3 regions of the Mesorhizobium sp. L-2-11 genome follow, and region 1 is predicted to be linked to each of the others. Evidence: predicted binding sites of a transcription regulator. Region 1 holds the regulator's gene; each other region holds the start of a gene.
What was found. The regulator PhoB, encoded in region 1, activates phosphate uptake and scavenging genes when phosphate is short. The targets are predictions, from matches to a motif close to TGTCATNNANCTGTCAT.
Positions count from the first base shown of each region.

Region 2: a site for PhoB is predicted at 4,669-4,685, ahead of JG739_RS03100 (PhoX family protein). Genes of this name have one in related genera too.
Region 3: a site for PhoB is predicted at 2,162-2,178, ahead of JG739_RS04685 (alkaline phosphatase D family protein). Genes of this name have one in related genera too.

Region 1 covers NZ_AP023257.1:1,247,880-1,255,463, forward strand. Annotated here, with positions in the region: gene pstA (phosphate ABC transporter permease PstA) at 1-1,443, shown strand, start outside; gene pstB (phosphate ABC transporter ATP-binding protein PstB) at 1,456-2,271, shown strand; gene phoU (phosphate signaling complex protein PhoU) at 2,308-3,015, shown strand; gene phoB (phosphate regulon transcriptional regulator PhoB) at 3,032-3,721, shown strand; gene JG739_RS06020 (ROK family protein) at 3,941-5,188, opposite strand; gene xylF (D-xylose ABC transporter substrate-binding protein) at 5,454-6,494, shown strand; gene JG739_RS06030 (sugar ABC transporter permease) at 6,633-7,584, shown strand, end outside.
Region 2 covers NZ_AP023257.1:659,925-667,508, reverse strand. Annotated here, with positions in the region: gene JG739_RS03130 (CYTH domain-containing protein) at 1-85, shown strand, start outside; gene JG739_RS03125 (CHAD domain-containing protein) at 82-1,029, shown strand; gene JG739_RS03120 (SulP family inorganic anion transporter) at 1,080-2,801, opposite strand; gene JG739_RS03115 (helix-turn-helix domain-containing protein) at 2,925-3,194, opposite strand; gene JG739_RS03110 (phosphatase PAP2 family protein) at 3,389-4,090, opposite strand; gene JG739_RS03105 (hypothetical protein) at 4,210-4,548, opposite strand; gene JG739_RS03100 (PhoX family protein) at 4,754-6,742, shown strand; gene JG739_RS03095 (GNAT family N-acetyltransferase) at 6,801-7,481, opposite strand; gene JG739_RS03090 (MarR family winged helix-turn-helix transcriptional regulator) at 7,478-7,584, opposite strand, start outside.
Region 3 covers NZ_AP023257.1:978,739-986,322, reverse strand. Annotated here, with positions in the region: gene JG739_RS04685 (alkaline phosphatase D family protein) at 522-2,090, opposite strand; gene JG739_RS04680 (MFS transporter) at 2,233-3,516, opposite strand; gene JG739_RS04675 (TetR/AcrR family transcriptional regulator) at 3,597-4,202, shown strand; gene ppa (inorganic diphosphatase) at 4,481-5,014, opposite strand; gene JG739_RS04665 (GNAT family N-acetyltransferase) at 5,330-5,836, opposite strand; gene JG739_RS04660 (TPM domain-containing protein) at 5,949-6,587, opposite strand; gene JG739_RS04655 (TPM domain-containing protein) at 6,596-7,501, opposite strand.

The sequences.
Region 1 (7,584 bases):
ACGATCGTCACGCAGGCGATTCCTGCGCTGCGGCAGAACTATGTGACGCTGCCGATCGATCTTTCGGCGGCCAAGGTCGACCCGGCGAAACTCGATGAGGTGAATTACGACGCCATCGCTCAGGAAGCGCTTACGGCAAAATTTCCTAATGTGACGAGCCGCCAGGACAAGCGCCTGCTGCGCGGGCTGATTTCCACCGGCACAGGCGTGTTCCTGCGCAAGGATATTGCGGCTGATCCGGGGATGCTCGGAGGAACGGTGGACTATGCGGTTCCACTTGACGATTTTGCCGACCTCTACCTCAAGGGTTTGCTTGCCGACGTCGGTTCAGACGAAGCGATTTCGACAAGCGTCACGCCTTCGCAAACCAGCGGCGACATCGATCTGACCTTCGGCGACGATGCCATGCTGGCGCTGGCGCGCGGCCATGGTGCGACCGAGGGGGAAAACGGCATGCTCACGCTGACAAGCGGCGCGTCGTCGCTGCTGGTCGCGTTCAATGGCGGCACGGTCAAGCTGACCGCGCTGTCGCCTGCGGCCAACGGTACAGTGATCGCAAAGGGCACGGTGATCGAGGCGCTGGACAGCACGGCGCCCGCCGCGAGCGGCCAGGCATTCCTGCGCGTCATCGAGACGCCGGAAGCATCGCGAAAGATTTCGGACAAGGTGATTGTCTGGCTCGACATGCTGAAGAGCGCCGGCCTGATCGAAAGCCGGTTCAACTCGATCTTCTTCTTCACCGGCGCAAGCCGCGAGCCGGAACTGGCCGGTGTCTGGGGCGCGGTCGTCGGATCGTTCCTGACCATGATCGTAACGCTGGCCATCGCCTTCCCGATCGGCGTTTCAGCGGCGATTTATCTTGAGGAATTTGCGCCCAGGAACCGGCTGACGACGATGATCGAAGTGAATATCAACAATCTGGCGGCGGTGCCTTCGATCGTCTTCGGCCTGCTTGGGCTTGCCGTATTCCTGAATTTCTTCGGCATGCCGCGCTCAGCCCCGGTGGTCGGCGGCATGGTGCTGGCGCTGATGACCCTGCCGATCATCATTATCGCCTCGCGCGCTTCGCTGCGCGCCGTGCCGCCGTCGATCCGCGAGGCGGCGCTCGGCATCGGAGCGTCCAAGGTCCAGACGGTATTCCATCACGTCTTGCCGCTGGCGATGCCGGGCATCATGACCGGCACCATCCTCGGAATGGCGCATGCGCTGGGCGAAACCGCGCCGTTGCTGATGATCGGCATGGTCGCCTTCATCGTCGACATTCCCGGCGGCTTCACCGATCCCGCGACGATCCTGCCGGTGCAGATATTCATGTGGGCGGATTTCCCGGAAGCCGGGTTCCAGCAGAAGACTTCGGCGGCGATTTTGATTTTGCTGGTGTTTTTGGTCATCATGAATGCCATCGCGGTGATACTGCGCAGGCGCTTCGAGCGGCGCTGGTAAGGAGTAGAGGATATGAACTTCATGACGGAAGCCGGCGTCGAGCAGAAACTGAGCAGCGCAACCAACGCCCCTTCGATCAAGATGAAGGGCGAAAAGGTCTCTGTTCACTACGGCGAGAAGCGAGCCCTGTTCGACGTCGATCTCGATGTCCGCGAGCATCAGGTGACGGCGTTGATCGGGCCATCGGGCTGTGGCAAGTCGACGTTCCTGCGGTGCCTGAACCGAATGAACGACACGATCGATATCGCACGGGTGAGCGGCAAAATCACGCTCGACGGCGAGGATGTCTACGACCCGAAGATCGATGTCGTCGAGCTGCGGGCCCGCGTCGGCATGGTATTCCAGAAGCCGAACCCGTTTCCGAAGTCGATCTATGAAAACGTCGCCTACGGTCCGCGCATTCACGGCCTGGCCAGGAGCAAGGCCGAGTTGGACGGCATTGTCGAATCGAGCCTCAAGAAGGCCGGCCTGTTCAACGAGGTCAAGGATCGCCTGCTCGAGTCGGGTACCGGTCTGTCCGGCGGACAGCAGCAGCGCTTGTGCATCGCCCGCGCCATCGCCGTGTCGCCGGAAGTGATCCTGATGGACGAGCCCTGTTCGGCGCTCGATCCGATAGCCACCGCCCGCGTCGAGGAACTGATCGATGAACTTCGCGAGAACTACACGATCGTCATCGTCACCCATTCGATGCAGCAGGCGGCGCGCGTGTCGCAACGCACGGCGATGTTCCATCTCGGCTATCTGGTCGAGGAGGGCGCGACCGACAAGATGTTCACCAACCCCGACGACAAGCGCACCCAGGACTACATCACCGGCCGGTTCGGCTGAGCGGGTCCGGCGAATTTCGAACACGAGGACAGCACCATGGGTGAACACACCGTCGCTTCTTTCGACGAGGAACTGGAGCATATCGACCGCCTGATCCGCGACATGGACGAGCTCGCCGCCGCAATGGTCGCAGCTTCGATCCGCGCGCTGCTCGCGTCGGACAATGCGATGGCGCAGCGCGTCGTCTCGGACGACGCCATCATGGATGCGCGGCAGCGCGAGCTCGACGACAGCGCCATCACGCTTATCGCCAAGCGGCAGCCGATGGCGCAGGATCTGCGCGCCGTGGTTGGCGCAATCCGCATGGCCGGCGATCTCGAGCGCATCGGCGATCTGGCCAAGAATATAGCCAAGCGGGTCAGCGCAGTCGGGCAGAGCGCGACGCCGCGGAATCTGTCGCACGGTATCGACGCGATGGCGGATCTGGTTCTTGTGCAGCTCCGCGGCGTGGTCGAGCACTATGTGGCGCGCGATGCCGGCGCGTTGAAGGAACTGCGCGCCGACGACCAGAAGATCGACGTGAAATACACGGCGGTTTTCCGCGAGCTCCTGACCTACATGATGGAGGATCCGCGCAACATCACCGCCTGCACGCACCTTCTGTTCTGCGCCAAGAATCTCGAGCGTATCGGCGATCATGTCACCAACATCGCCGAAAACGCCTACTTTGTCGTGACCGGGCAGCAATTGCCGGCGGATCGCCCGAAGCTCGACGAAACGACGATGTCGGCGCCGGCGACATGACAGGAGTGACCGGCCGATGATCGCGCCGCGCATCATGGTGGTGGAGGATGAAGAGCCGCTGGGCGTCCTCCTCCGTTACAATCTTGAATCCGAAGGCTATCAGGTCGAGGTGGTGACGCGCGGCGACGAGGCCGAAATCCGGCTGCAGGAAAACGTGCCCGATCTTTTGGTGCTCGACTGGATGGTGCCGGCGGTTTCCGGCATCGAGCTTTGCCGGCGCCTTCGGGTGCGTCCCGAAACCGAGCGGCTGCCGATCATCATGCTGACCGCGCGCGGCGAGGAGAGCGACCGGGTGCGCGGCCTTTCGACCGGAGCCGACGATTATCTGGTCAAGCCGTTCTCGACACCGGAATTCATGGCCAGGGTCAAGGCGCTGCTGCGCCGCGCCAAGCCGGAAGTGCTGTCCAGCGTGCTCAAGGTCGGCGACATCATGCTCGATCGCGAATCGCACAGGGTCTATCGCAAGAAGAGCGAGATCCGGCTCGGGCCGACCGAATTCCGGCTGCTCGAATTCATGATGCGGCATCCGGGCCGGGTTTTTTCGCGCAGTCAGTTGCTCGACAATGTCTGGGGCGAGACGATCTACATCGACGAGCGCACGGTGGACGTCCATGTCGGCCGGTTGCGCAAGGCGGTCAACAATGGTCGCATGCCCGACGTCATCCGCACCATCCGCGGCGCAGGCTATGCGATCAGGGAAGACTAGGTTCCTCGGCGCGGAAGTTCTGACAGGTCGGGCGTACTTGCGTTGGCGGATCGCAGGCCTTCGCGATTAGCTGAAACGCCCATCGCTTCGTCATCCTTGGGCCGAGCAAGCCCTGCTTCGCCCTGGGATGACGAAGTTGGGAGGATTTCGGCCAATCCCGAATGTCTGCGATGGTCCAAGGAACCAACGGTGGATACTCCGGTACTCTTTCGGGTCAATTCAAGCCACGTCTCTCCTGATCGTGCCGGACTTCCCTTGTGCGCCGGGCGCGAAAATCTCCTGGTCGACGAAGCTCAGCGCCCGCATGGCGCAGCCTTCGCGGATCAGCGGCAGCTCGTTGGGCTCGGTGTCGAAGGAAATCGAACCCGAATGCTGGCCGCCGGCGGTCTGAGCAATGGCCTCGCGCAGCGCCGGCTCGATCAGGTCGAAGGCGGCAGCGCTGGCGCCGACCATGGCCACCGGCGCCGGATCGATCAGCGCGAACAGGCTGCCGAGCCCGAAGCCGAGCGCTTCGCCGGCCTTGCGGTAGGCTTCGCGCTCCGGTCCGTCCGTCTCGCGCGCCCGGGCCGCCAGGGCCCGCATCTCGGCGTCGCTGATATCGGCGACCGGCTCGGCGTCCTCGCTCAATTGCCTTGCGTTGCGCCAGATGGCGTAATTGCCGGCATAAGCCTCGACGCAGCCGCGCCGCCCGCAGCGGCAAAGCGCGCCGCCCGGCCGATGGATCATGTGGCCGAATTCGCCGCCTGAGGAGTGGGTGCCGGTGAACAACTCGCCCTTCAGCACCAGCCCCATACCGATGCCGTGCGAGAGCAGGATGGCGATGAAATCGTCACGGTAGCGATCCGGGTGGCGCCAGCGCAGCGCTACGGCCATCATGTTGCAGTCGTTCTCCATGATGGCCGGGATGCCGAACTCGCGTTCCAGAATGTCGGCGAAGGCGATGTTCGTCTGCGGCGTGATCGGCGACCACAACATGGCGCGCGCATGGGAATCGGTGATGCCCTGGATCGCCAGCGCGATGCGGGCGACGCTTTGGACGTCGAGGTCGGGATCTTCGAGCCGGCGCCGGACGATGGCGATACATTCGCCGATCAGCGCGTCACGCGACATGGTCAGCGTGTCCAGCCGGCGTTGTTCCTCGGCGACCACTTTTCCGGCATAATCGATGACGGCGACCGACAGGAAATTCAGCGACAACACAACTGTCAACACCGCAGCGGCTTGCGGATTGAGGCTGAGGCCGACCTGCGGCCGGCCGCGTTTCAGCGAAACCGTCTCGCTCGCCTTGCTCTCGGCCAATATGCCTTCCTGGATCAGGTCGGAAGAGATCGCCGATATGGTCGAATGGCTGAGGCCGGTGATTGCGGCGATCTCGGTCCGCGACGGCTGGCCTGCGCGGCGCACCGCCGAAATCACCATCGCCCGGTTGCGCCGGCGCAAATCGTCATGACGGATTCCAACCGACATTTTTTGTTCCTCCTCATTGCCGCGGCCGCTCTTGAATCGGAAGCCGTCGGTAATGTCCGACAAATACTGGCAGAAGCAGAAGGGGCTGTCATTGTTTATTCCGAGCCTCGAAAAAAAGCCAACAGGACATCAAGACCCATCAGAATCGGTGTTGACAGTGCTTCGGCGTTGGACCAGTATTTTTTCGAGGCTCGAAAAAATACGAGCCTTTGTGCCGGCCTTCGGGCCAGTTGGTCGCGCCGCACGCGGCGCAGGGAGGATTATCATGAAGAGATTCGCAGCCGCCATTCTGGCGGGAGTCGCCATGTCGTTGACGCTCGCGTCGGCCGCGCAGGCCAAGGACAAGGTCATTGGCGTTTCGTGGTCGAACTTCCAGGAAGAGCGTTGGAAGACCGACGAAGCCGCCATGAAGGCGGCGATCGAGGCCGCCGGCGACAAATATATTTCGGCTGACGCACAGTCCAATCCCGGCAAGCAGCTGACCGATGTCGAGAGCCTGATCTCGCAGGGCGCCAACGCGCTGATCATCCTTGCGCAGGATGCCTCGGCCATCGGTCCGGCGGTGCAGAAGGCGCTGGACGAAGGCATTCCGGTCGTCGGCTATGATCGGCTGATCGAGAACAAGGACGTTTTCTATCTGACCTTCGACAACCAGGAAGTCGGCCGCATGCAGGCCCGCGAAGTGTTCAAGATGGCGCCGGAAGGCAATTACGTCTTCATCAAGGGCTCGGGCGCCGACCCGAATGCCGATTTCCTGTTCGCTGGCTCCATGGAAGTGCTCAAGGATGCCATCGACAGCGGCAAGATCAAGAATGTCGGCGAGGCTTATACGGACGGCTGGCTTCCTGCCAACGCCCAGAAAAACATGGAACAGTTCCTGACCGCCAACGACAACAAGGTCGATGCGGTGGTTGCCGCCAATGACGGCACCGCCGGTGGCGTCGTCGCGGCGCTCACGGCGCAAGGCCTGGCCGGATCCGTCCCGGTTTCGGGCCAGGACGGCGACCATGCCGCGCTGAACCGCATCGCGCTCGGCACGCAGACCGTCTCGGTGTGGAAAGACGCGCGCGAGCTCGGCAAGAACGCCGCCGAGATCGCTTCGCAGCTGGCAGACGGCAAGCCGATGACAGACATTGCCGGCGTCAAGGACTTCACCACGCCGGGCGGCAATGTCGTCAAGTCGCTGTTCCTGACGCCGATTGCCATCACCAAGGAAAATCTCAACGTCGTCATCGACGCCGGCTGGATCAAGCAGGAAGAGGTCTGTGCCGGCGTGGCAGCGGGCGCTGTCCCGGTCTGCAACTGATCCGCCTTCGCCAAAAAACCTGAAACGCCGCGGCTTCACGCCGCGGCGTTTTTCAAAAAAGTTGTTTTTCCGCGTCTCGCGGGTAATTTCTTAGCTGCTTCCGGCATCCGCGGCAGACGGCAACGGTGGGAGGACATCATGACCGACACGACTTCCAACACGCCGGCTGCCGATCGGGCGCGGGAATCCGATCTCAGCCCCTTCGGCCGCTTCCTCAAGGCAACCGAGCTCGACATTCGCATGCTCGGCATGGTCGGAGCGCTGCTGATCATCTGGGTTGGAATCCACATCCTGTCGGGCGGCCTGTTCCTCACGCCGCGCAATCTCTGGAACCTGTCGGTGCAGACGTCCTCGGTCGCGATCATGGCGACCGGCATGGTGCTGGTCATCGTGATGCGCAACATCGATCTTTCGGTCGGCTCCGTCGAAGGGGTGATCGGCATGGTGATGGGCGTTGCGCAGGCAGAATTCCTCATCCGCGTCATGGGATTCCAGCTTGGAAATCCCTGGATATGGGTCATCGCACTGGCTGCCGGCGTGGCGCTCGGCCTGATGATCGGCGCGCTTCAGGGCTTCATCATCGCCTATCTCGAGGTTCCGGCCTTCATCGTTACGCTGGGCGGCCTGCTGATCTGGCGCGGCATGGCGTGGCTGATGACGAGCGGGCGCACCGTCGCGCCGCTCGATGCCACCTTCCAGCTGATGGGTGGCGGGCCGCGTGGCTCGATCGGGGCGACCGCGAGCTGGATCGTCGGCATTCTCGCCTGCGTGGCCGTCGCCTTGATGCTGCTCAACGGCCGGTCGCAGCGCAAGCGCTTCAAGTTTCCGCTGCGCCCGGTCTGGGCGGAGAGCCTGCTTGGTGTTGTCGCCTGCGCCGCCATCCTCGGCGCCGTCTGGATCGCCAATTCCTATCCCTGGCCGATCGGCATCGTGCGCCAGTACGCCCAGCGGAACGGCATCACCATCCCCGAAGGCGGGCTGTTCATCGCCCATGGCATCGCCATACCGGTGCTGATCGCGGTCGCAGTCGGCATCGTCATGACCTTCATCACCCGGCGCACCCGTTTCGGCCGCTACGTCTTTGCCATTG
Region 2 (7,584 bases), 590 kb from region 1:
TTGGCTCGGCCGCGAAGTCACCGGCGAGCACAGGTTCTACAACGCGTCGCTCGCCCTCGAGGGAATTCCGGAGATCGCCGCATGAGCTACCGCATCGATCCGCGCCTGCCGTTGACCGGCGAGGTCAGGCGCATCCTCGCTGAGGAGATCGGCAAGGCGCTCGTCCATCTGGACGCGGCGCGTGACAGGCCGGAGCAGGCGCTGCACAAATGCCGCAGGCGGCTGAAGAAGATACGTGCCTTGCTGCGCCTGGTCCGCCCCGGAGACGAAATATTTTGCAGTACCGAGAACCATTGCTACCGAGAGGTGGCTGCCCTGCTTGCCGAACCGCGCGAGGCGACCGCGCTGATTGAAACCATCGACCGGCTGGCAAAAAACTTTCCCGAGCAAAGCGCTGGTGGCGGTCTCGATGCCGTTCGCGACACGCTGGTGGCGCGCCAGCACGAATTGCATGATGGAGCTGGCCTCGGCGCCGCGATAGCTGCCGCGACTGCCGCTTGCGAGGACGGCATCAGCCGAATCGATAAATTAGCCTTGCCCGACCAGCCCGAACAGGCCGCCGACGTGCTTGCCGAAGGCGCCCGCGTCACTCTGCGTCGCGCCAAAAAGGCGCTGGACAAGGCAGGCTCTCGCGGTGATGCCGACGATTTCCACGATCTGCGCAAGGCGGCAAAGACTCACGGAATGCATCTGTCGCTGCTTGGAAGGCTGTGGCCGACGCCGATCAAGGCCCGGCGCAAGGCGGTCGACGAACTCGGCGAAAGACTGGGCGAACTGCATGATGTGTTCGTCTTGCGCACGCTTCTCGATGCCGGCGAGCGGCCGCTCGGCTCTCCTCAGGAAACGCGACTGCTGAGCAAGCTGCTGAGGCGCTCGGAGAAAAGCCTGAAAAAGACCTGTCTCGCGGCGGCAGCCGATCTGTTCGGCGACAGGCCCAGGCGCTCGACAAAAAAACTCGCGCGCAAGGCACGCACCGATCTTGCCGCCGCACCGCACGAAGACACCAGCGCGCCCGGCGCCGCTGCCTGACCGGTGCTTGCGTTGGTATCCGTCCGACATCGCTGACGATGAGGAGAGGTTTAGACCTCGCCCGGCGCGGCATTCTTCAACTGCGCTCGCGCGTCCCTGATCGAGGCGGCGTATGTCACCAGCGGCCGTTTGACGCCGTGGTTGATCAGCATGCGGCGGGTCTGCGGCGAAGCACCTGATATGATGAAGCGCACGCCGGCGCGCCTCGCCTTGTGGGCAGCGCTCTCGATGACGTTGGCCGCCGTTGAATCGAAGAACGGCACTGCCGAGCAGTCGAGGATGAAGTTCTTGCGCTGGTCGGCGATGCGGTCCAGCACCGTGGCGACGGTCGAGGCGGCGCCGAAGAAGAAGGCGCCGGAAATCCGGTAGACGACGGTGTCGGCATCGCTGGCTTCGCTGGAATCGTATGCGCTGGCGGCGCCGGTTCTGTCGGCGACATCGTCCTGCACCAGTCCCTGATCAGGCTCGACCGCAATGCTCTTGGCCATGCGGTCGATGAACAAGATCGAGCCCAGCGCGAAGCCGACGACGATGCCTTCGGTGAGATCGCGGAAGATGACGATCAGGAATGTCGCCATCAGCACCAGCGCGTCGCCGCGCGAGGCACGCAGCAGCGTGGCAAAGGCCTGCTTCTCGAACATGTTCCAGCACACCACCGCCAGAACGCCGGCAAGCGCTGCAAGCGGGATGTAGCTGGCCAGCGGCGCCGCCACCAGCATCAGGGCAAGCAGGAGGGCAGAGTGGATCATGCCCGAAACCGGTCCATGCGCGCCGGCCCGCACATTGGTCGCCGTGCGGGCTATGGTGCCGGTGGTGCAGATGCCGCCGAACAGGGCGGACGCGATGTTGGCAAAACCTTGCGCCACCAGTTCGCAGTTGGAGCGGTGCCGCCTTCCTGTCATGCCGTCGGCGACCACCGCTGATAGCAGCGATTCGATCGCGCCGAGCAGCGCAAAGGCTAAGGCGTCCGGCAGGACGTCGATCATCCTGTCGAAGCTGATCGGCGGAAAGGCCGGCATTTGCAGGCTGCGCGGGATGCCGCCGAAGCGCGTGCCGATCGTTTCGGCAGGCAGCGAAAACAGCGCCACGACAAGCGACGCCAGACCGATGGCGATCAGCATGGCTGGCCATTTCGGCCGCCACCGCTTCATCAGGGCAATGGCGACGATGGTCAGCAGAGCGACGAAGGTGGCGGCGAGATTGATCGTGCCGGCCGCCTCGCCGATCGCCATCAGCTTCGGCACCAACGGTCCAGGTTCTTTGCCGGCGAGTTTCAGCCCGAACAGCTCGACGATCTGGCCGGAGAAGATGATGATGGCGATGCCGGCGGTGAAGCCGACGGTCACTGGATAGGGAATGAACTTGATGTAGGTGCCAAGCCTGAGATAGCCGATGACGAGCAGCAAGACGCCGGCCATCATCGTCGCCAGCAGCAGGCCGTCGACGCCGACCCGTGCCACGGTTGCCGCCATCAGCACGATAAAGGCGCCCGCCGGCCCGCCGATCTGGAAACGGCTGCCGCCCAGCGCCGAGACGAGGAACCCGCCAATGATGGAAGTGTAGAGCCCGCGCTCCGGCGACACGCCCGATGCGATCGCGATCGCCATCGACAGCGGCAGCGCCACGATGGCCACGGTCAGTCCGGCGATGGCATCGGCCCTGAAGTGCTCTGATGTGTAGCCTTCGCGCAGCACCGTCGCCAGCTTCGGCGTGAACAGTTCGGAAAATGTCGGCTGCGCCGGTTGATGAATTGCCCGCCGGGTTCGATCCATGGACTGCCTTCCGCTCCTGATCCGTGCCGCCCAATCAGCGGTTTTGGTGCATGCGTAAAACCAAGCAGGCGGCGGGATCGTCGGCAGGACTGTCGGCGGTCCCCGTCGCGCGACTATTTCGGCTCAGGCTGGCGGGTTCTGCGGCACGACCGGCTTGAGGCGTACCCCCCTGCCGCCGCGCTCGCTGGCCTGGTTCTCGCCGATCAGCTCCACGCCGACCTCGTCGAGGGCCTGGATGACCTTCATCAGCGTATCGACCACGCCCCTGACCACGCCGTCGCTCGCTTCCATGCGCTGAATGGTTGGAAGCGAAACCCCGGCGCGCTCGGCGAGCGTCTTCTGATCGATGCCGGCCAGCGCCCTTGCGGCGCGCATCTGCGCGGCAGTGATCATCGGCTAAAAACCCCGTCTGAATGCATTCCCATGTATAATACCGTCATTGTGATGGTTCAAGCATCATGATGCACATGTCAGACATGCACACGTCCTGGTTGCATCCTGGGCGAGCCTGCGCCTGCTGGACCAGCAAGCCCCAGCCGCCGCAACATTGAGGAGATTAGGCGAATCGTCGTTCGGAACGGGGCGGTTCAGGCGCCGGCGGTCTGCCCGCGCCATCGCTGGAACGCCCATGCGGCCAGCCAGCACAGCATCGCCCAGGCGAAGCCGGCGCACCAGCCGGCCAGCACGTCCGATGGCCAATGAACGCCGAGATAGACGCGGCTGATGCCGACCAGCAGTGTTGTCAGCACGGCAAGTGCCAGCACATAGATCCTGGTCGTTCGCCCAGGCAGGAAACGCGACGCCATGCTGCCCAGCGTCAAATATGTCACCGCCGACAGCATCGCATGGCCGCTTGGAAACGAAAGCGTCGCCACGTCGGCAAGATGCGAGACCAGGTCGGGGCGCGGCCGATCGATTCCGAGCTTCAGCACGCTCGACAGGGCCTGCCCGCCAGCCACTGCGACGAAGACCAGAAACGCTGCTCCCGGCTTGTGGATCAGCAGCAGATAGACGATCACTGCCACAGTGATCAGCCCGAGCACGATGGCGCTGCCGAGGCTGGTGATATCACGCATCGTCCCTTCCAACCATGGCGGTCCGATCGGATTGTCGGGCTGTCCCGCTTCACGGAAGGCGAGCATGATTTCCGTGTCGAAGGCGTGCGGCGTGGTGTCTCGCGCCACCTCCATCAATTCCTCGAACCCCCACAGTCCGCCGGCGATGACCAGTCCGGCCAAAAGCACCGGGAACTCGATCCAGTTGAGCAGCTTGTTTGCGGTATTCTTCATCGGCCATCGTCCTACAGCGCCGCACGTCCTTTTGGACGCGCAAAGGACGCTGTAGCACTTTGATTTTTGCGCATGATCCTTTCGGAAAATCGATTCCGATTTTTCGGGATCATGCGCAGTTACAGTTTTTGCAGATAGGGTCCGAGCGTGATCAGCGCCACCGCTGCGACGGCGAGCACGATGCCGGTGGCCTGCAACGAATTGACGCGCTCGCCGAAGAACACCAGTGCCACCACGTTCACCGACACCAGTTGGATCACCGCCGACAGGCTGAACGACACCGACATGCCGAACTCACGGATCAGCCGCAGCATGATCAGATTGCCCGCTGAATAGAGCGCCAGAGTCAGAACGATCTTGCCGAGGCTCGGCGCCAGCCCCCATTGCTTGGCCGCCGTCGCCGCCAGCAGGAAGATCACCGTCGAAATGCCGAGCTGCCCCAGTCCCCAGAAACTCACGTTTTTGTTCCTCCCGAAGCAGTGCTTCCGCGCCTGTCGCAGATCTTGTTTCGGAAGCGTCGGTCGCGGTCAAGCGGCCTGATCAAAGACATGAGATCGGGGCTGGAAATTGGCCGGCAACGTCATCAAACTGTGATCTGCTGGCGATACGCGGTCAGTCAAGCAACACGCTCCAGCCATCCCAAAGAGCCAGAGGCAAGCCCCCATGACTGAACATCGCCCCGACGCCCATTTCCGCACCAGCCTGCTCGAGGAAAACGATGGGCCAGGAACCAATCCCACCGACAACCAGACGATGGGCGAAATCATCGCCGCGCGATTCTCGCGCCGTGGTTTTCTGCAGGGATCGCTCGCCGCAACCGCCATCGCCGCCACCGTCAGCCCGCTCGCGCTGATCCTCGCCGACGATGCCCGCGCCGGCGGCGGCTCGGTCTTCAGTTTCGACGAGGTTGAGGCAGGCGTCGACGACAAGCACCATGTCGCCGCCGGTTACGACGCCGACGTGCTGTTGCGCTGGGGCGATCCGCTGTTTGCCGATTCGCCGGATTTCGATCCGACAAAACAGTCGGCGGCGGCGCAGGAAAGGCAGTTTGGCTACAACAACGACTATGTCGGCTTTATCCCGATCGACGGCTCAGCCGAGCATGGCCTGCTGGTGGTCAACCACGAGTACACCAATCCGCATCTGATGTTCCCGGGCCTTGTCACCATCGTCGATGGCGAGGCCAAGCAGGCCCCGCTGAGCAAGGAACAGGTCGACATCGAGATAGCCGCGCATGGGGGCACCATCGTCGAAATTCGCAAGGTATCAGGCAAATGGCAGGTGGTGCGCGACAGCAAGCTCAATCGCCGCATCACCGCCAACACCGAAATGGCGCTGTCCGGCCCCGTCGCCGGCCATGACCGGGTCAAGACCAGTGCCGATCCGACCGGCACCAAGGTCTTCGGCAGCGTCAACAATTGTGCCGGCGGTGTCACGCCCTGGGGCACCTACATCATGGCCGAGGAAAACATACACGGGTATTTCTCGGGCGAGCTGCAGGAAGGCCACAAGGAAGCCGCCAACTACAAGCGCATGGGGATTCCCGAAGGCGCCTACGAATGGGCTGCGCATTACGACCGCTTCGACATCGGCAAGGAGCCCAACGAGCCGAATCGCTTCGGCTGGGTCGTTGAGGTCGATGTCAACGATCCGACCTCGGTGCCGCGGAAGCGCACTGCCATGGGCCGTTTCAAGCATGAGGGCGCCGAATCGGTCGTCGCCAAGGATGGCCGTGTGGTGTTCTACCAAGGTGACGACGAGCGTTTCGATTATGTCTACAAATTCGTCACGGCCGGCAAGTTCAACGCCGAGGACCGCGCCGCCAACATGGATCTTCTCGACGACGGCACGCTCTACGTCGCCAAATTCGCCGAGGACGGTACACTGGAATGGCTGCCGCTGGTTCACGGCCAGGGTCCGTTGACCGCCGAGAACGGCTTTGCCAGCCAGGCCGACGTGCTGATCGGGACAAGGCTTGCCGCCGATCTTCTCGGCGCCACCAAGATGGACCGCCCCGAGGATATTCAGCCCAACCCGACGACCGGCAAGGTCTACGTCATGCTGACCAACAATTCGAAGCGCAAGACGGAGCAGGTCGACGCCGCCAACCCGCGCGCCGAAAACGCTTTCGGCCACATCATCGAGATTGTCGAGGATGGTGGCGATTTCACTGCCACCAAGGGCAAGTGGGAAATCATGTTGAAATGCGGCGATCCCTCGGTGGCCGAAGTCGGCGCCACCTTCTCGACCGCGACGACCGCCAATGGCTGGTTCGGCATGCCGGACAATTGCGCCATCGATGCGGCCGGCCGGCTCTGGGTCTCGACCGATGGCCAGGGCCCGAAGGCGACCGGCCGCACCGATGGCCTGTGGGCGGTCGATACCGAAGGCGAGGCGCGGGCGACATCGAAGCTGTTCTTCCGCGTGCCGATCGGCGCCGAACTCTGCGGCCCGCTGTTCACGCCCGACGACCAGACCGCCTTCGTCGCGGTCCAGCATCCGGCCGATGGCGGCGAGGACTGGGAGGCTTTTGGCCGTCCCTCCTATTATGAGGACCCATCGACCCGCTGGCCCGACTTCAAGCCCGACATGCCGGTGCGTCCGTCGGTCGTCGCCATCACCAAACAGGGCGGTGGCAAGATCGCTGTCTGATTCGCCGCAAGCGCTGGCAGCGCCAAGGAAGGATTTCGTCGATACGAAATCCTTCCTTTCATTCGGCGCGCTGAACCACGGCCACGTTCATCATGCTTCTCAACCTGAAGCCAATGGACTCGTATAATCCTATGGCCGTGGTGTTGCTGGCATAGGCGTGGAGATAGGGAATTTCGCCGCGCGCCGCTATCTGGTTTGCCACGAACAGCGACAGCAGCTTGCCCAGGCCACCGCCCCGAAATTCCGGATGTGAGCACACCCCGCTAAGTTCGGTATAGCCGGGTTGCTTCATGCGTTCGCCGGCCATTGCCGCAAGTCGGCCCTCGATCTTCACGCCCCAAAAATCGCCGAGGCTCAAGGCTTCGAGCGTGAATGGGCCAGGCTTGGTGACCGATGCCAAGGCGAGCATCTCAGCTGCATCGTCTCGCGTCAGACGTTGCACGCGCTTGTCGGAGACCATCTGCAATGGCCGCTCGGCAATCATCTGAACCCCGGGCGCGGTCGAAGTCGCCGAAAGTTCCGCGGGCAGAGCAATGGCGTCCGCCTGAAGCAGGATCGCACTCTCGCCTGGCGACACAAGTTTTCCGAGCGCCTGCAGGCTTTCCGCATCGTCCGCGGCACTGGCGGCGAAGGGAGCGATCGAGGGCCGATACCGCATGGCGAGATCGTCACCCTGCGCGAAGGCCTGGTGTCGCGTCCGAAGCGCACTCCACACGGGACGGTCAAGCAGGTGTTTCATCGCGCGGCACCTTCCGGCTTCTTTACACGACGGTCGAGCGGCGCCGCGGCGAGGCCTTCCTCGATGGCGGCCAGCTGATCAAGAAGTGGCCCGGAAAGATCCG
Region 3 (7,584 bases), 270 kb from region 1:
GGCCAATCCTTGCATGGGCTGCCCTCGCCGTTCTGCTTGCGGCAGGCGTGGCACAGTCAGCCGCGAGGTCGAAGGAGGCACGGCCTGCCCTGCCGTCCGACACTCGAACGGCGGAGCAGTTGTTTGCCGATGCTCCCGATGGCGTCGACCCGGTGGTGACCGGGCCGGTTAGCGCCGCCTTCAAGCAAAGGCAGGAGGCCGCCAACTGCGACCGCGCTGTTTGGCCCAATATTCCGGCCGTTTGCTATCCAGATTGACGACGCGCCCGGCGGTAGTCATCCCGAGATCCCGTTCCGCTGCGAGCCTTCACGCCCCCCTCTGCCCTGCCGGGCATCTCCCCCACGAGGGGGGAGATCGGACGTCGCCGCCGCTTTCGCCAACCTCCAACGTTGCAGGCGCGAGCGGAGCGCCCAAGCTGCCAATCTCCCCCCGCGTGGGGGAGATGCCAAGTTTTGGCCAAGACGGCAGGACAGAGGGGGCGCTGGCCCGCCTGCGTTTTGGCCACTATTGAAACCATTCTCTCACGCCGAATGCACCGGATCGAGCGTGACCTTGTAGAGTTCATTGTCGTCGCGATCCATCAGCCGCACCGTCATCTGTTCAGTGGCGCCGTCGATGTCGACGAGGCCGAAGAACTGCAGGCCGGCCGAGGGTGGCAGGTTCTGCCCCTGCTCGGCTGTCGGCGCCTTGATGAATTTCAGCTCCGGGCCGAAGGTCATGTCGAAATCGTTGGGTCCAAAGGTGCCGGCATGGAGCGGACCGGAAACAAATTCCCAGAACGGATTGAAGTCTTGGAACTGCGCCTTGTCAGGATTGTAGTAGTGCGCCGCTGTATAGTGCACGTCGGCGGTCAGCCAGACGGTGTTGGTGACGCCGGCATTCTTTATGTAGCGAAGCAGGTCGGCAATTTCCAGTTCGCGGCCCTTGGCCGGGCCATTTTCGCCATTGCTGACGGCCTCGGCGCCGGCCTTTTTGGTGGCGTCGTTCCAGACGACGAGACCGAGCGGCATGTCGGCGGCGATGATTTTCCAGGTCGCGTTGGAGTTTGCCAGTTCGCGCTTCAGCCACTTCATCTGCTGTTCGCCCAGAATGCGCGATTGCGGCGTCACCGCATCCTGCATGCCGGGGCCATTGGCGCCGCGATAGGAACGCATGTCGAGGAAGAACACTTCGAGCAGCGGCCCGTAGGCGATCTTGCGATAAACGCGGCCGGGTTCCGACGGTTCGTAGCGGATCGTCGTCATCTCGTGGAAGGCACGTGCCGCGCGTGCCGCCAGCACATGAATGTTTTTTTCCGAGTAGCGGTCGTCGGCGCCCAAATCCTTCGAATCCGACCAGTTGTTGACCACCTCGTGGTCGTCCCACTGGTAGAAGGTCGGGCAGATCGCGTTGAGCCCCAGCACATGTCTGTCCATCATGTTGTACTTCCACTGGCCGCGGTACTCGTCCAGCGTCTCGGCAACCTTGCGCTTTTCGTCGATGAGGACCTTGTTCTTCCAATTGCTGCCGCCGGCAAGCTGGACCTCGTCCTTCATCGGGCCGTCGGCATAGACGGTGTCGCCGGAATGCAGGAAGAAGTCGGGCGTATGCTTGCCGATCGTGGCATAGGTCTTCATGCCGGTGTCGTCGATGCCCCAGCCCTGGCCGGCGGTATCGCCCGACCATGCGAACCGAATATCACGCTTCGAGGCCGGCGCCGTGCGGAAGCGGCCGACGATCGGCTCGGAGACGGCGTTGATGTCGGCGAGATCGGCCGCGATCATGCGGTAGAAGATGTCCTGGTCGGAGGCGAGGTCGGTGAGCAGCCGCTTTACCGTGTAATCGCTGGCCGGCGACGTATCGAGCGGCGCAAGACGGACGGCGTTGGCGAAATTTTCCGTCGACGACACTTCGAACATGACACGCGAAGGGCGGTCGGTGCGGGTCCACACGACGCCGCTGGTGGCGTCGACGTCGCCCGACTGGATGCCATGGGTGAAGGCGGGCCGCTGATTGGCGCGCGAATAATAGGGAAACGCGAAGCCCGATATGCCGACGAGGCCGGCGGCGCTCGCCGACGTGACAAAAGCGCGGCGTGAAATCCTGTTCATGGCTGTCTCCTGGATGGCTTAAACGTCGCCGCCAAGGTCCAGCCTCAATGTTTCACGCACATCTCGAAACCATGAAGGTTTTATTACACTGAACAGGTGATCTCCCCCCTTGAGGGGGGAGATTAGCGCCAGCCGTCACAACTCAAGCCGCCTGCGGTTCCGGCTCGAAGGCCGGACGGTTGGTGTTGATCAACAGCGAGATGCAGGCTGCGGCTATTGCCGTCATGCCGGCGATGAGGAAGGCAAGCTCGTAATCGCCCTGCAATTCACGCATGGTGCCGCCGAAGAAGGCGGCGGCCGCCGCACCCACCTGATGGCCGGCGACGATCCAGCCGAAGACGATTGGCCCGCTGCGGTCGCCGAACGCCTCGTTCGACAGCCTGAGCGTCGGCGGCACGGTGGCGATCCAGTCCAATCCGTAGAGCACGGCGAAGATGATCAGGCTGGTCGACGAAAAGCCGGAATAAGGTAGATAGATCAGCGACAGGCCGCGAATCGCATAATAGACGCCGAGCAGCTTGCGCGGGTCGAAACGGTCGGTAAGCCAGCCCGACAGCGTCGTGCCGATCAGGTCGAAGATGCCCATCAGCGACAGCAGGCCGGCGGCTTGCACCTGCCCTATGCCCATGTCGCCGCAAAACGCGATCAGGTGCGTGCCGACCAGTCCGTTGGTGGTGAAGCCGCAGATGAAGAAAGTGGCGAACAAATACCAAAACACGCGCGTGCCGGCGGCACGACGCAGCGTGCTGAGCGTGTGCATGAGAAAATTGCCTTGCGAGGCCGGCGGAACCGGCGGCACGTCGTCGACGTCCGCGCCGTAGCGCACCATGCCGATCGAGGACGGACGTTCCGGCACCAGCAGCCAGACCAGCGGCACCAGGCAGGCGGTGGCGACAGCAATGGCGATGGCGACCGGCTTCCAGCCGCCGGATTGGGCGAGCGCGGCGAGCAGCGGCAGGAACACCAGCAGGCCGGTGGCGGCGGAGGCCGACATCAGCCCCATCACCAGGCCGCGATTGGTCTTGAACCAGCGATTGACGATGGTGGCCCCGAGCACCGTGGCGACCGCGCCGGAACCGACGCCGGAGAATACGCCCCAAGTGAGAAGCAGGTGCCACGGCTGAGTCATCAACAGGCTGAGCGCCGTCGAGCCCGACATCAGCACCAGCGCCGCCAGCAGCGTGCGGCGCAGCCCGATCCGTTCCATCAGGGCCGCGGCAAACGGTCCGGTCAGGCCGTAGAGGAAGATGCCGATGGCCGCGGCGAGCGAGACGACATCGCGCCGCCAGCCGAAAGTCTCCTCCAGCGGCAGCATCATGACGGCCGGCGCCGACCGCAAGCCTGCCGCGATCAGCAGGCACAGGAAAATGACGGCCACCACGACAAATGCATAGCGCTGGCCAAACGGGCGGGATTGGACTATCATGTTACTGACCGGTACGTTGCGATTGCACCAACGTACGTACCGATCGGTAACATTGTCAAGCAGGCAACGGCGCGTCCTAGATGAAAAGCATTGAGCCAACGATCAAAGCCGATGAAGTAACCCCGCCCCGCGCCGGCGAAAAAATTCTTCGCGTTGCCCGCGACCTGTTCTACCGGCAAGGCATCAGGGCGATCGGCGTCGACGAGATCGTGCGGCGCGCCGGCGTCACCAAGCCCAGCCTCTATCGCAGCTTTCCGTCCAAGGACGAATTGGCCGCCTCCTACCTCCGCCAATTCGACCTCGAGTTCTGGGCCCGCTTCGACGAGGCGGTGGCTGCCCATCCCGGCGATCCGCGCGCGCAGATCGCCGCCTTCCTGACACGCATCGGCAAGCGCACGCAAAAGCCCGACTATCGCGGCTGCGGCATGACCAATGCGGCCGTCGAATATCCCGAACGGGGCCACCCGGCCCGCGTGGTGAGCGAGGCCAACAAGCAGGAATTGCGCCGACGCCTGCGCGCCATGGCGGCGGCGATGGGTGCCAGCGACGCCGATACGCTGGGCGATGGGCTGCTGCTTCTGATCGAAGGCGCCTATATCAGCGGCCAGCTGTTCGGTGCCGGCGGACCGGCGAAGTCTGTGGCCCGCAACGCCGACCTGCTGATCGAAGCGAGCTTGAAGAAATAGCGTTTGGCATTACAGCGCCGCGCGTTCTTCCGGATGCGCAAAGGACGCTGTAACACTTTGCAGGCCGACGCTGCCCTCATTGCCCTGCCGGGCATTTCTCCCCGTATAGTGACGGGGAGAAAGACGCCGCCATGAGTGGTTTCGCCAATCACCAGCTGCTGAATGGGTGCCAAGGTCGAGGTCAGCGGGCTTCTCCCCGTTCACGGGGAGAAGGTGCCGGCAGGCGGATGAGGGGCGGCGCTACGCCGGGGTTTGCCCGCAAATTTCAGGCGTTTCGGCTACTTGCTTGCCTTGGCCCGCTCGATCGCCTCGACGATCATCCTTTTGGCATAGGCGGCGTCGTGCCAGCCCTCGATCTTGACCCATTTGCCGGGTTCGAGATCCTTGTAGTGCTCGAAGAAATGCTGCACCTGCTGGCGGGTGATGTCTGGCAGGTGCGTGTATTCGGTGACGTTCTCGTAGCGCAGCGTCAGCTTGGGCGAAGGCACCGCGATGATCTTTTCGTCGAGGCCGGAATTGTCCTCCATCACCAGCACGCCGATCGGCCGCACATTGATGACGCAGCCCGGCACCAGCGCGCGCGTGTTGCAGACCAGCACGTCGATCGGGTCGCCGTCACCCGACAGCGTGTGCGGCACGAAGCCGTAATTGCCGGGATAGCGCATCGAGGTGTGCAGGAAGCGGTCGACGAACAGCGTGCCGGCCTCCTTGTCCATCTCGTACTTGATCGGCTCGCCGCCGATCGGCACCTCGATGATGACGTTGATGTCCTCCGGCGGGTTCTTTCCGATGGCGATGGCTTCGATTCGCATGGCTTTTGTCCCTCTTTCGATTGGAGACCGATAGCGGGCAGCGGCGCATGGTGCAATGCGGCGAATGGTACTGAGGACATCATCACTTCGTCATCCCAGGCCGGAGCGAACGCGAAGCGGAGCGCAGACCCTGGGATCCATTCCGTGAAATCAGCCGAAGAATGCAGCGGCGCAGAATGAAAGCCGCGATCCTCTCCGCCCTGTTCGGCATCAGAGGTTCTGCACCGTCGCTACACCCTAAAGTTACGGCATTGGATCCCAGGGTCTCCGCGACGTCGCTTCGCTCCTGCTCCGCCCTAGGATGACGAGGCCAGGTCATTCCCAGACGAAGGCGACCTTCTTCAGAGCCTTTTGCTCGAAGACCTCGACGCCCTCGGCGACGTCGCGGCCGCCGGCGCCGGCATAGAAGCTGAGCGCGCTTTGGTTGTCCTCCAGCGCCCACACCACCATGCCTTTCAGGCCATGATCCGCCAGTCGCGCCCGTGCGGCCGAGAATAGCCGGCTGCCGAGCCCGATGCCCTGATATTCCGGGCGCACGTAAAGTTCGTAGATCTCGCCCTGCTGCTTGAGCTCACGGGCGCGGTTCTTGCCGATCGTGGCGTAGCCGGCGACCTTGCCGCCGATCTCGACGACCAGGACGGTGGCGGCACGGCGAATCGCGTTCGCCCACCAGTCGGCGCCGCGGCGGTTGATCATCGATGTCAGCGTGCGATGCGGGATGATGCCGGAGTAGGCGCCGCGCCAGGCCAGCAGGTGCACGTCGGCGATGGCGCTTGCGTCGCGCGGCTCGGCTTTCCTGATGTCGATACTCAGCGTCTTCATGATTGGTTAACCATAAACCCGCGTTGCCCGATTGCAAGAGTCCGGTCAGCGGCTCCCAAGCTTTCGCACAGACGATAGACGTGCCGTTGAGTGCTGAAAAAGCCGTAGCGACTCAGATTTCGACCAGATGGTCGTCCAGCTCGTTGCTGTCGCCGGAAGAAACTGGGAAATGCTCGGCCAGCACCGCACCCGTCTCTTCGATCGCCTTGATGAAGCCGTCGGCGAGACGATCGTCGCGGGCATGCGCGGTAAGGTCGCGGACGACGTCGTCCCAGACATGTTGGCCGACGCGGCTGTTAATGCCGCTGTCGGCGATCACTTCGGCGTAATGCTCGGCGATCGAAACGAACACCAGCACGCCGGTTCGCGCTGTGGTACGGTGGACGTTGCGGGCGAGAAACTGCTTTATCGCATTGGCGTGCGCGGCCTGGTAACGCAGCCGTCTCGGCACCAGGTGGATGCGCAAGCCGGGCACCGCCCACAACAGGACAAGTATCGAGGCCATCGCCAGAAGCTGGGCGATGACGAAATGCGGCAGGCGGATCGACAGCCACCACGCTTCCAGCCCGTAGCCGACGGCGAGGCTGACGACGAGCATCGCCAGCGTCGCCATGAAGGCGGCCGGAAAGAAATAGCCGTCGCTGGCATAGGCGACCACGCAGTAGATTTCGCCGTCGGTCTTTGATTCGGCGACGCGGATCGCTTTGGCGATGCGGTCATGATCTTCGGCGCTGATCGGTCGCGTTGCCATGTCGTGTCTCACCAGCTTCCTGAAGAACCGCCGCCGCCGGACGAGCCGCCGCCGCCCGAAAAGCCGCCGCCACTGCCTGAGGACCAGCCTCCTCCGCCCGACGACCAGCCTCCCCCGCCGGAACCACCCGACCAGCCGTCAGATGATCGCCGGCCCGGCTCGAACGTCATGCCCAGCCAGCGATAGCGACCGGGACCGATCTTCCGGCCGAAGATCGGCGGCAGGATGGAGGCAGCGATGCTGCCGAAGAAGATGATCGCCCAAATGCTTATGAAGATCGCAAAGAACAGATCGTCGGTGTTGAATGGCGGCTGCTGGTTGCGGGTCCCGCGCGCTTCCAGTTCTTCCGGATTGCCTTCCAGCACCATGACCATGTCGTCGACGGCCTTGGCTATGCCGCCGGAGAAATCGCCGGCGCGGAAGGCCGGCACCATGTCGTTTTCGATGATCAGCCTGGTGTGCAGGTCGGTCAGCGTGCCTTCCAGCCCGTAGCCGACCTCGATTCGCATCTTGCGGTCGTCCTTGGCGACCAGCAACAGCACGCCATTGTCCTCGCCGGCCTGGCCGAGGTTCCAGGCGCGGAACAGCCGGTTGGCGTAGGGCTCGATCTCCTCGCCGTCGAGGCCAGGAAGCGTCGCGACGACGATCTGGTCAGAGCTCTTGGCCTCGAAATCCGCAAGCTTCCGGGTCAGCGCCGCCTCGGTGGCGGCATCGATGATACCGGCATTGTCGACAACCCGCCCGGTCAGGGCAGGCAATTCGGCGGCAAGGGTGGTGAGGGGGAGGAAGAGAAGGCTTAGGACGATGAACAGGATTGCCAGGCTGGCGTTCCGTGGCGCCCCCCTCTGTCCTGCCGGACATCTCCCCCACTTGGAGGGAGATTGGCAGCTTTGTCGAACGCGCCCTCCTTGCAACGTTGCAGGTTTGCGAAAGCCGTGATGACTGCCGATGTCCCGCCTTGTGGGGGAGATGTCCGGCAGGACAGAGGGGGGTGGGA